One region of the Idiomarina sp. 29L genome, then DNA from elsewhere that is predicted to be linked to it. Evidence: predicted binding sites of a transcription regulator. Region 1 holds the regulator's gene; each other region holds the start of a gene.
What was found. Region 1 encodes sigma-54, which starts transcription at its own class of promoters, with help from an activator protein. Its sites were predicted from a motif close to GTTGGCACGNNNNTNGNNT; they were not measured.

Region 1 (3,286 bases):
CTGCCAGCGAAAGCGGCGAGCAGGCGGACACCTTTATTGCAGAAGGTTCACCGGCAACCTACACGCAGACCCTGGAAAACGGCAACGATATTAGCGCTCAGGCAAATAAAATAACCTACTTCCAAGTCGAACAACGTCTCGAGCTCAGCGGGGACGCGAAAATCTCTCAGGGCACAAGCAGTTCAAGCGGTGATACGATCGTCTACGACTTAGCCGCACAGACGATCTCTGCAAGCAGCTCTGATGCCGATAACGGGCGCGTAATTACGATATTTACGCCGAAAACAAAAGACGACAAAACCGACAACGAGAACCCTTAATTATGGCCACCTTACGAGTCAAACATCTTGCCAAAAGCTTTAAGCGTCGTCAGGTTGTAAAGGACGTTAGCCTGGAGGTCAGTCAGGGCCAGATTATTGGGCTCTTAGGGCCCAATGGTGCGGGGAAAACAACGACGTTTTATATGATTGTCGGCTTAATCAACAGCGACAAAGGCCAGATTTTACTAGACAAAGACGACCTAACGTCTCTGCCAATGCATGAGCGTGCTCGCCGCGGAATTGGTTATCTACCGCAAGAAGCATCGATTTTCAGAAAGCTGACCGTGCGCGATAACCTGATGGCGATATTAGAAACCCGTAAAGAGCTTTCAGCGGACGCTCGCGAAGAACAGCTCGACTCGCTTCTTGAAGAGTTCAATATTGGTCATATTGCGAACAGTCTGGGGATGAGCTTATCCGGCGGTGAGAGACGTCGTGTCGAAATTGCCCGCGCCCTTGCCGCAGAGCCCACGTTTATTCTTCTGGATGAGCCCTTTGCAGGCGTCGACCCAATTTCGGTTATCGACATTAAGAAAATTGTTGAACATTTAAAGCAGCGTGGTATTGGTGTACTTATTACAGACCACAATGTCAGAGAAACCTTGTCCGTTTGTGAGCATGCGTACATTGTTAGTCACGGAGAACTTATTGCCAGCGGAGATGCAGAAAGTATATTATCGAATCAACAGGTTAAAGATGTTTACCTCGGTGAGCAGTTCACCCTTTAACGTGATACCGGGACGATAACCATGAGACAAAGTCTGCAGCTAAAAATTGGTCAGCAACTGACCATGACGCCTCAGTTACAACAAGCGATACGCTTGCTGCAGCTTTCTTCGCTCGACTTACAGGCTGAAATTCAGGACGCGCTGGACAATAACCCGTTACTGGAAGTTGAAAGCGAACAACCTCATGACGGTGACAGCACCGACTCCCCTCATTCGTCAAATAAAGACGACAGTCAGCGTGAAACCTCCGATGTTATAAAAACTCAGGAAATGCCAGAAGACCTCCCTGTGGACAGCACATGGGATGATACCTATTCATCGTCGACTCCTGCTACCGGAGCGGCCTCAAACGGCAAATCCTACGACGGTGACTATGAGGTGTACCAAGGCTCAACGAGCGAGTCTTTGCAAGACCATCTGATTTGGCAAATGCAACTGTCGCACTTTTCTGAAGAAGACACTGCGATTGGCGAAGCCATTATCGAAGCCATTGACGACAATGGTTATTTAACAACGAATATTGAAGACATTATTGAGTCTGTGCGCTTACCCGAGGTTGGCGAAGAAGAAGTCTGCATGGTACTCAAGCGCATCCAACACTTTGACCCAGTCGGTGTCGGCGCACGTACCGTCAGCGAGTGCCTGGCGATTCAATTACGACAACTGGACGACAGCACGCCGTTTAAGCTCGCTGCTATCACTCTGGTTAGCGAGCATATGGACTTGCTGGGCAACCGAGACTTCCGCAATATCCAGAAAAAGCTCAAATTAACCGAAAATGACTTACGTGAAGTCATGCGGCTGATTCAGCAAATGCACCCGCACCCGGGCGAACAAGTTGCTCAACAAGAAGTTGAGTACGTGATTCCTGACGTTGCGGTCATGAAAAAGAATGGTCGCTGGGTGGTCGAATTAAACCCGGATAGCGTACCTAAATTAAAGGTCAATGAAGAATACGCGGCACTGAGTAAAGCGGCGAAGTCCTCGGCAGACAGTCAGTACATTAAAAACCATACACAGGAAGCGCGTTGGTTTATTAAAAGTCTGGAGAGTCGCAATGAAACGCTGTTGAAAGTTGCCAACTGTATTGTTCAGCGCCAGCAGGGCTTTTTTGAGTACGGTGAAGAGGCCATGAAACCAATGGTACTCAATGATGTCGCTGAAGCCGTGGAAATGCATGAAAGCACCATTTCACGGGTAACAACGCAGAAGTTTCTGCACTGCCCACGAGGCATTTTTGAATTAAAATACTTTTTCTCTAGCCATGTCAGTACAGAAGGTGGAGGTGAGTGTTCAAGTACCGCAATACGTGCTTTAATTAAGAAGTTAGTCGCTGCAGAAAACCGTAGCAAACCATTAAGCGACAGCAAAATCGCTGAACTGATAGCCGAGCAAGGCATCAAAGTAGCGAGGAGGACAATTGCGAAGTATCGGGAATCACTGAATATTCCCTCATCGAGTCAACGCAAGAGTCTTTTATAACTTGTAAACTGCAGAAGGAAGACGTTATGCAAATTAATCTTACTGGTCATCATATCGATATCACTGAGTCTCTACGTGAGTATGTGGACACAAAATTTGCTAAGTTAGAGCGCCATTTTGACCATATCACCAACGTTCACGTCATCCTTAATGTTGAAAAAACGAATCAAAAAGCGGAAGCTACCGTGCACCTGAACGGCGGCGAGATTTTCGCTGACTCTGTTCACGATGATATGTACGCAGCCATTGATGGTTTAATCGATAAGCTTGACCGTCAGGTTATTAAACACAAAGAAAAAATGAAAAAGCATTAGTCCATGCAAATAAGTGAGTTGTTAAGCCCCGACTGCACCAGGTGTGCAGTCGAGGGTGCAAGTAAAAAGCGGTTATTAGAAACCATTAGCCAAATTGTCGCGCCAAAACTGTCAGGCATTACTCGTCATGACATTTTTGAAAGCTTGGTTAACCGTGAACGCTTAGGAAGTACCGGTATTGGTTTAGGTATTGCTATTCCTCATGGGCGACTCGCTAAAGCCAGCCATCCGGTTGCGGTGTTATTGACGTTAGACGAGCCAATCGAGTTTGACGCGATTGATAACCAACCTGTGGACATTATTTTTGCGCTGTTAGTGCCAGAGTCAGAGCATGAAAATCATTTGCAGACATTAGCAGCCGTTGCCCGTCGCATGAATGACAAAGACTGCACCCGCGCGCTTCGGAACGCTGAAAGTGACAACGCACTTTATCAATTATTTA
Region 2 (3,286 bases), 400 kb from region 1:
GGATTAACCAGCTTCGCGGCCATTGCTGATGGTAAACCAGCGCCCATCGATGCTAATGCGTTATCCAGTAATACGGTATTCGGTTCGCGAGCGGGATAATTACGGGCAAACCAAATTTTATAAATGCCGTTATCCAATGCAATAACGCCATCGTCTGGCATGACTTCCCGCACGTCTTCGACTAAGCGTTGAGGTAAAATAGGGAAACGACTGTCGTCGGCACCTTCATCGGTATGATCCCGCATGTGGTCGCGAACCTTCAGCATAAAGTCAAAGTCCCAGTGCTCTTGCGGCTCAATGCCTTCTTTTAGCTGCCAAATACTATTACCAATGTCACCAATCATACTGGCGTGTGGGAAGTAGACCGAGTCTACCTGGGCGCCCTGGAAGTTGATATGAACCACTTTTCTTTCGTCGTTGACTCCGGTTTTCATCATAAACGGAGGCTTCTCGACAACATCATGACCAACATTCAGAATTAAGTCGGCCTTTTCTATTGCCCGGTGTGGGTAGTCACCGTCTGAGACTGCTGCATTACCTAACCAGCGAGGGTGATCTTCATTAATAACCCCTTTACCCATTTGCGTTGTAATAAATGGAATGCCGGTTTTATCGACAAAAGCTCTGAGCATTTTTGCGGTAATTTTTCGGTTTGCCGCAGCACCAATAAGCAGCACAGGGTGTTTCGCGTCTTTTAACAGCTGCAGAACATGACGAACCGCTTTATGCTCTGTGATAGGCCGGCGCGAGAAGCTCGGCGTTATTGGATTAGCGTTCACTTCTTCGCGCGCAATATCGTCGGATAACTCCAGGTGAGACGCACCCGGCCGCTCGTCTTCTGCACGACGAAACGCTTCCCGAACGTGGGACGGAATGCTGCTGGCGCTGATAATAGGCTGTGTGTATTTGGTAATGGGCGTCATCATATCGACAACGTCGATAATCTGAAATTGACCCTGGTGACGCTCTTTAATGGGTTTTTGGCCGGTAATAACCACCATTGGCATAGCGCCCAGTTGCGCATAGGCTACTGGCGTCACCAGGTTGGTTGCGCCAGGCCCTAACGTCGATAAACAAACGCCGGGTTTGCCCGTTAAACGACCATAAGTTGCGGCCATAAAGCCAGCGCCTTGCTCATGTCGGGTTAAAATAAGCTCAATTTTAGATTTTGAAAGAGACTCTAATAGGTCCAGATTTTCTTCCCCCGGAATGCCGAAAACGTATTCAACACCTTCGTTTTCCAGAGCTTTTACGAATAAATCGGATGCTTTCACGTCGCTGTCTCCTTGCGTTTAATTCTTTTTAGTTTAATGAGTTACGTAAAGCATAGGAGATATGATCAAAAAAATCCGCAATCAGACCAAACTGATTGCGGATTTTGTAACAGCTTTACATTAAAACGAATTAAGAGTCAGACGTTAACTCTTCTAAGCGAGCGCGTAACTCTTCATCATTCTGTGCTTGTTGAATGATCATGTTGTACTGCTGAGGCGTCAGACCCGCATCTTCAACCGCTGCAATCATTTCTTGTTGAGCAGACTGCTGAATTTTACGAGCTTCTTCCTGGTTTTCTGCATTTTGGAATTTTGCACGGTATTTTTCAGTAACACCCTGTACTTCTTCCATTGCTGAAACAAATTTAACCAGCATACCTTCCGTAATTTCCTGAGTTTGCTGTTGAGCCATGGTGTCTTGCGCTTGTTGCTGCTGTGCTATAGCGGCAGTGCTACCCAGTGCGAATACCGTAGCTAATGCGATGATTGTCTTTTGCATGATAATCTCCTTGTTGATTCTGTCAGATTAACTAACACTCTATTTAAAGCGAAGACTGTGCCAACTCTATAAGACACTGTTATTAATGTTCTTTTTATTTAAGGAGTGATCTTTAAGGCAGGCGCTTTGGAAAATGTGTATCCTGAGTACACAGCCAAAGGAGGAGAGTGTGACAAAAGTATACAGATGGCCGCTTTCTAGTTTGCAACGCCGCTTACTTGTTTACGTCGTTTTCCCTATGCTGCTTATTTCGGGCGTAGCTATCAGTGTGGGCTTACAGGTTGCTTCAGAGGAAGCTAATGATCGTTTAAAAAGCGACTTAGAGCTTTTGGGGCGCGCTATCAGCTTACCGATTAGTGATGCGTTGGTTAATAATGACTTAGATACGGTACAGGCTAACCTCGACTCTGTTTTTAGTATCGGCCGTGTTTATGGTGCATCGGTTTACAACGTTTACGGCGAGCAAGTTGCTGAGGCGGGGGTAACGGAAACGGATTTAAGTAATAGTCAGTTAGCGTTACAAACGGTGCAAACCGGAATAAAACAGGACGACTACCGACGGGTAGAAGGACGTGATGTTTTCTCACAGTTCCTTCCCATAGTGGACAGAGGCGGTCGAATTATCGGGTTATTGCAAATTAACCGCCGAGCCAGTGACTTTGATGAGTCTTTCGAAGAACTTAGTCAATATGCCTGGTTAACCTGGGGCGCTTTTGCCGTTATCACCATCGCCGTATTGGTATTCGGTCATTATCGCGGTGTGGGACGACACGTTGTCAAACTGAAAGACGCCATGCTGCAAGTGGCGGAAGGTAACCGCAACGCGCGTGTAGAGCCTGAAGGTCCCTCTGAACTGCAGGAGGTTGCTCAGGGGCTGAATCGAATGCTGGACAGTATTGAAAATGCCGAAAAGGAGCTAGAGCAGCGACGTCAGCACGAAACCTCACTTCAGCAGGCATTGCGCGAACAGGAAAAAATGGCGGCTATAGGTAGCGTCGCTAGCGGGGTCGCACACGAACTAGGGGCCCCGCTTACCGTTATCGACGGACGTGCCAGTCGGTTGCTAAGAACCCACAAAGATGAAGAAAGTCAGCGTCAGCTGCAAGCGGTGCGTGGTCAAGTGCAACGCCTAACCGGGTTGGTGAATCAGCTTCTCGCATTCTCCAGAACACCGGTTCAGCAGAGAGAAACCTTATCGCTTCAGTCTTTGGTTGAAACGGCAGTAACCAGTATTCAGTTTGAGCAAGATAAAGGCTCAGCCAAAGTCGAGCTGGGTGAGTTACCGGATGTCACGTTAAAAGTGGATAGTAAGCGGCTTGAACTGGCGCTGGTGAATGTCATGCGCAATGCGTTACAGGCAGCAAAACATAGAGTGCACTTGCATGCCGAGCTCGATAACCGCAATACCTTGAATATTATTATCGACGATGACGGTGAGGGCTTGCCGGAAAACATGAAAGAAAAAGCTCTGCACCCGTTTGAAACTAATAAACCACAAGGTAAAGGAACCGGC
Region 3 (3,286 bases), on a different contig from region 1:
AGGAGAGAATAGCGTACGCACCAAATTGGTGCAATTAAAAAGGGCGGTATAAACCGCCCTTTAAAGGTTGTTAAACGCTGTAGTACATATCGAACTCTACCGGGTGGGTAGTCTTCTTCAATGTCTCTACTTCGTTGTATTTAAGGCCAATATAAGCGTCGATCATGTCATCGTCCATAACACCGCCTTGCTTCAGGAAGTCACGGTCTTTATCTAATGCTTCCAGCGCCATTTCTAACGAATGACAAACGGTTGGAATGTCTTTCGCTTCTTCTGGCGGCAAGTTGTATAAATCCTTGTCCATTGCATCACCCGGGTGAATCTTGTTACGAATACCGTCAAGACCAGCCATAAGCAGTGCAGTGAAACACAGGTAAGGGTTCGCACTTGGGTCAGGGAAACGCACTTCAATACGACGCGCTTTAGCACTCGACACCAGCGGAATGCGAATGGATGCAGAACGGTTACGCGCTGAGTAAGCCAGCATCACCGGTGCTTCAAAGCCTGGCACCAAACGCTTATAAGAGTTCGTTGATGCGTTAGCGAAGGCATTAATCGCACGAGCGTGTTTCACAATACCGCCAATGTAATAAAGCGCCGTTTCGCTTAAGCCAGCATATTGGTCGCCTGCGAACAGGTTTTCGCCGCCTTTATTCAGTGACATATGTACGTGCATACCTGAGCCGTTATCGCCCACTAAAGGCTTAGGCATAAAGGTGGCTGTCATGCCATAAGAATGAGCAACATTGTGCACAACATATTTGTAAATCTGCAGCTCGTCGGCTTTGGTTGTCAAGGTGTTGAAACGGGTCGCTACCTCGTTCTGACCAGCTGTCGCCACCTCATGGTGGTGCGCCTCAACCACTAAGCCCATGTCTTCCATAACCAAACTCATGGTGCCACGAATGTCGTGAGCTGAGTCGACCGGTGGTACCGGGAAGTAACCGCCTTTTACGCCCGGACGGTGAGCCATGTTGCCTTCCGAGTACTCACGACCTGAGTTCCACTCTGCTTCATCCGCATCAATTTTATAGAACGAGCCGCTCATATCAGTACGGAAACGAACATCGTTGAAAAGGAAAAACTCTGGCTCCGGACCAAAGTAAGCTTCATCGGCAATGCCAGAACTGCGCAGGAACTCTTCCGCACGTTTGGCGATAGAGCGTGGGTCACGGCTGTAACCTTGCAGTGTTTCAGGCTCTAAAATGTCGCAACGAATGTTTAACGTCATTTCATCAGTGAACGGATCCAGTACGGCTGAATCATTGTCAGGCATTAACACCATGTCCGATTCGTTAATACCTTTCCAGCCTGCAATTGACGAGCCGTCAAACATTTTACCTTCTTCGAAGAAGTCTTCATCGATTTGCGACACCGGAATAGTGACGTGTTGTTCTTTACCCTTAGTATCGGTAAAGCGTAGGTCGACGAATTTTACGTCGTTTTCTTTAATGGTATCGAAAATCTTATCAGCTGACATGTTGTCCTCCAGTAGACAGCGTCTTTAAAAAGTAACAGCCACAGTATAGCAAAGCCTGTGCCAATTTACTTTTTATTAAAAATCAATCAGTTACTTCAGTGTCATTTTTGTGCAAACTTACTTGCGCACCATTACCGCTCATTACGCACCATTAGGGTGCATTCGATCACCGGCAGTCACAAATTCGGAACAGAATGAGTGGCGGTTTATTCGACAAAAATAACGAACAAAAAACAATCAGGTCTTTTTTAATATCGTCTAAGCAGGTAGAATACGCCGCTATTTTTCATAAACCCCCGTCGGAAGGGTTGGGTTTACACTCACTACCGACAAACACAGGCTTTCTTAATGACAACTCAGGCATTTGATATCAATAAGCTTCGCAACATTGCGATTATTGCGCACGTAGACCATGGTAAGACGACACTCGTAGATAAGTTGCTCCAGCAATCCGGTACACTCGAAAGTCGTGGTGAGCTTGAAGAGCGCATCATGGACTCTAACGATCTGGAAAAAGAACGCGGCATTACTATTTTGGCCAAAAACACAGCCGTTAACTGGCAGGACTACCGCATCAACATTCTGGATACTCCAGGGCACGCTGACTTTGGCGGTGAAGTTGAACGCGTTCTTTCTATGGCAGACTCTGTATTACTGGTGGTCGACGCTGTTGACGGTCCTATGCCACAAACGCGTTTCGTCACACAGAAAGCATTCGAGCACGGTTTAAACCCAATTCTTGTTATCAACAAAATCGACCGCCCGGGCGCTCGTCCTGACTGGGTCATGGATCAGGTCTTCGACTTATTCGATAACTTAGGTGCCACCGACGAACAGTTAGACTTCCCAGTGGTTTACGCGTCGGCATTGAACGGTTGGGCGACTCGCGAAGAGGACACGGTTGGCGAGAACATGACACCGTTGTTCGAAACTATCGTCAATGAAGTTAGCCACCCAGACGCCGACCCAGACGCTGACTTACAGATGCAAATTTCACAGCTGGATTACTCAAGCTACCTTGGTGTTATCGGTATTGGTCGTGTGACTCGCGGTAGCGTGAAAGTCAACCAACAGGTAACCATTGTGGGTGCTGACGGCAAAGAGCGTAGCGGTAAAATTGGTAAAGTCTTTAATTATCTGGGCCTTGACCGCATTGACGCCGAATCAGCGCATGCAGGCGACATTTGTGCGATAACCGGTTTGGGCGAACTGAAGATTTCAGATACCGTTTGTGCGGTTGGCGCAGCTGAGGCAATGAAGCCGCTAAGCGTTGACGAGCCAACAGTGACCATGACGTTCCAGGTCAACACCTCTCCGTTTGCGGGTAAAGAAGGTAAGTTCGTTACTTCACGTCAAATTCTTGAGCGTTTACAGCAAGAGCTGGTTCACAACGTAGCGCTTCGCGTTGAAGAAACGGACAACCCGGATAAATTCCGCGTATCAGGCCGTGGTGAATTACACTTAGGTGTATTAATCGAAAACATGCGCCGCGAAGGTTTCGAGCTCGCTGTGTCTCGCCCGGAAGTTATCATCAAAGAAGAAGACGGTAAGAAAATGGAACCGTATGAGTCTTTGACTGTTGATATCGAAGAGCAGCACCAGGGTTCGGTCATGGAAAAACTGGGCTTACGTAAGGCCGAGATGACCAATATGACACCTGACGGTAAAGGTCGTGTCCGTGTTGACTTCGAAGTACCAAGCCGTGGCTTAATTGGCTTCCAGACCGAGTTCATGACACTGACATCGGGTACTGGATTGATGTACCACACTTTTGACCACTACGGTCCGCACAAAGGCGGCACTATT

Region 2: EST55_RS07230 (DUF4168 domain-containing protein) is a predicted target of sigma-54. The motif match lies at 1,820-1,838, and genes of this name have one in related genera.
Region 3: glnA (glutamate--ammonia ligase) is a predicted target of sigma-54. The motif match lies at 1,527-1,545, and genes of this name have one in related genera.

Annotation. Positions count from the first base shown of each region.
Region 1 covers NZ_SDJS01000002.1:345,797-349,082, forward strand. The annotation lists gene lptA (lipopolysaccharide transport periplasmic protein LptA) at 1-320, shown strand, start outside; gene lptB (LPS export ABC transporter ATP-binding protein) at 323-1,048, shown strand; gene EST55_RS05305 (RNA polymerase factor sigma-54) at 1,070-2,530, shown strand; gene hpf (ribosome hibernation promoting factor) at 2,557-2,844, shown strand; gene ptsN (PTS IIA-like nitrogen regulatory protein PtsN) at 2,848-3,286, shown strand, end outside.
Region 2 covers NZ_SDJS01000002.1:742,027-745,312, forward strand. The annotation lists gene EST55_RS07225 (acetolactate synthase large subunit) at 1-1,274, opposite strand, end outside; gene EST55_RS07230 (DUF4168 domain-containing protein) at 1,405-1,773, opposite strand; gene EST55_RS07235 (HAMP domain-containing sensor histidine kinase) at 1,943-3,286, shown strand, end outside.
Region 3 covers NZ_SDJS01000005.1:122,308-125,593, reverse strand. The annotation lists gene glnA (glutamate--ammonia ligase) at 71-1,480, opposite strand; gene typA (translational GTPase TypA) at 1,829-3,286, shown strand, end outside.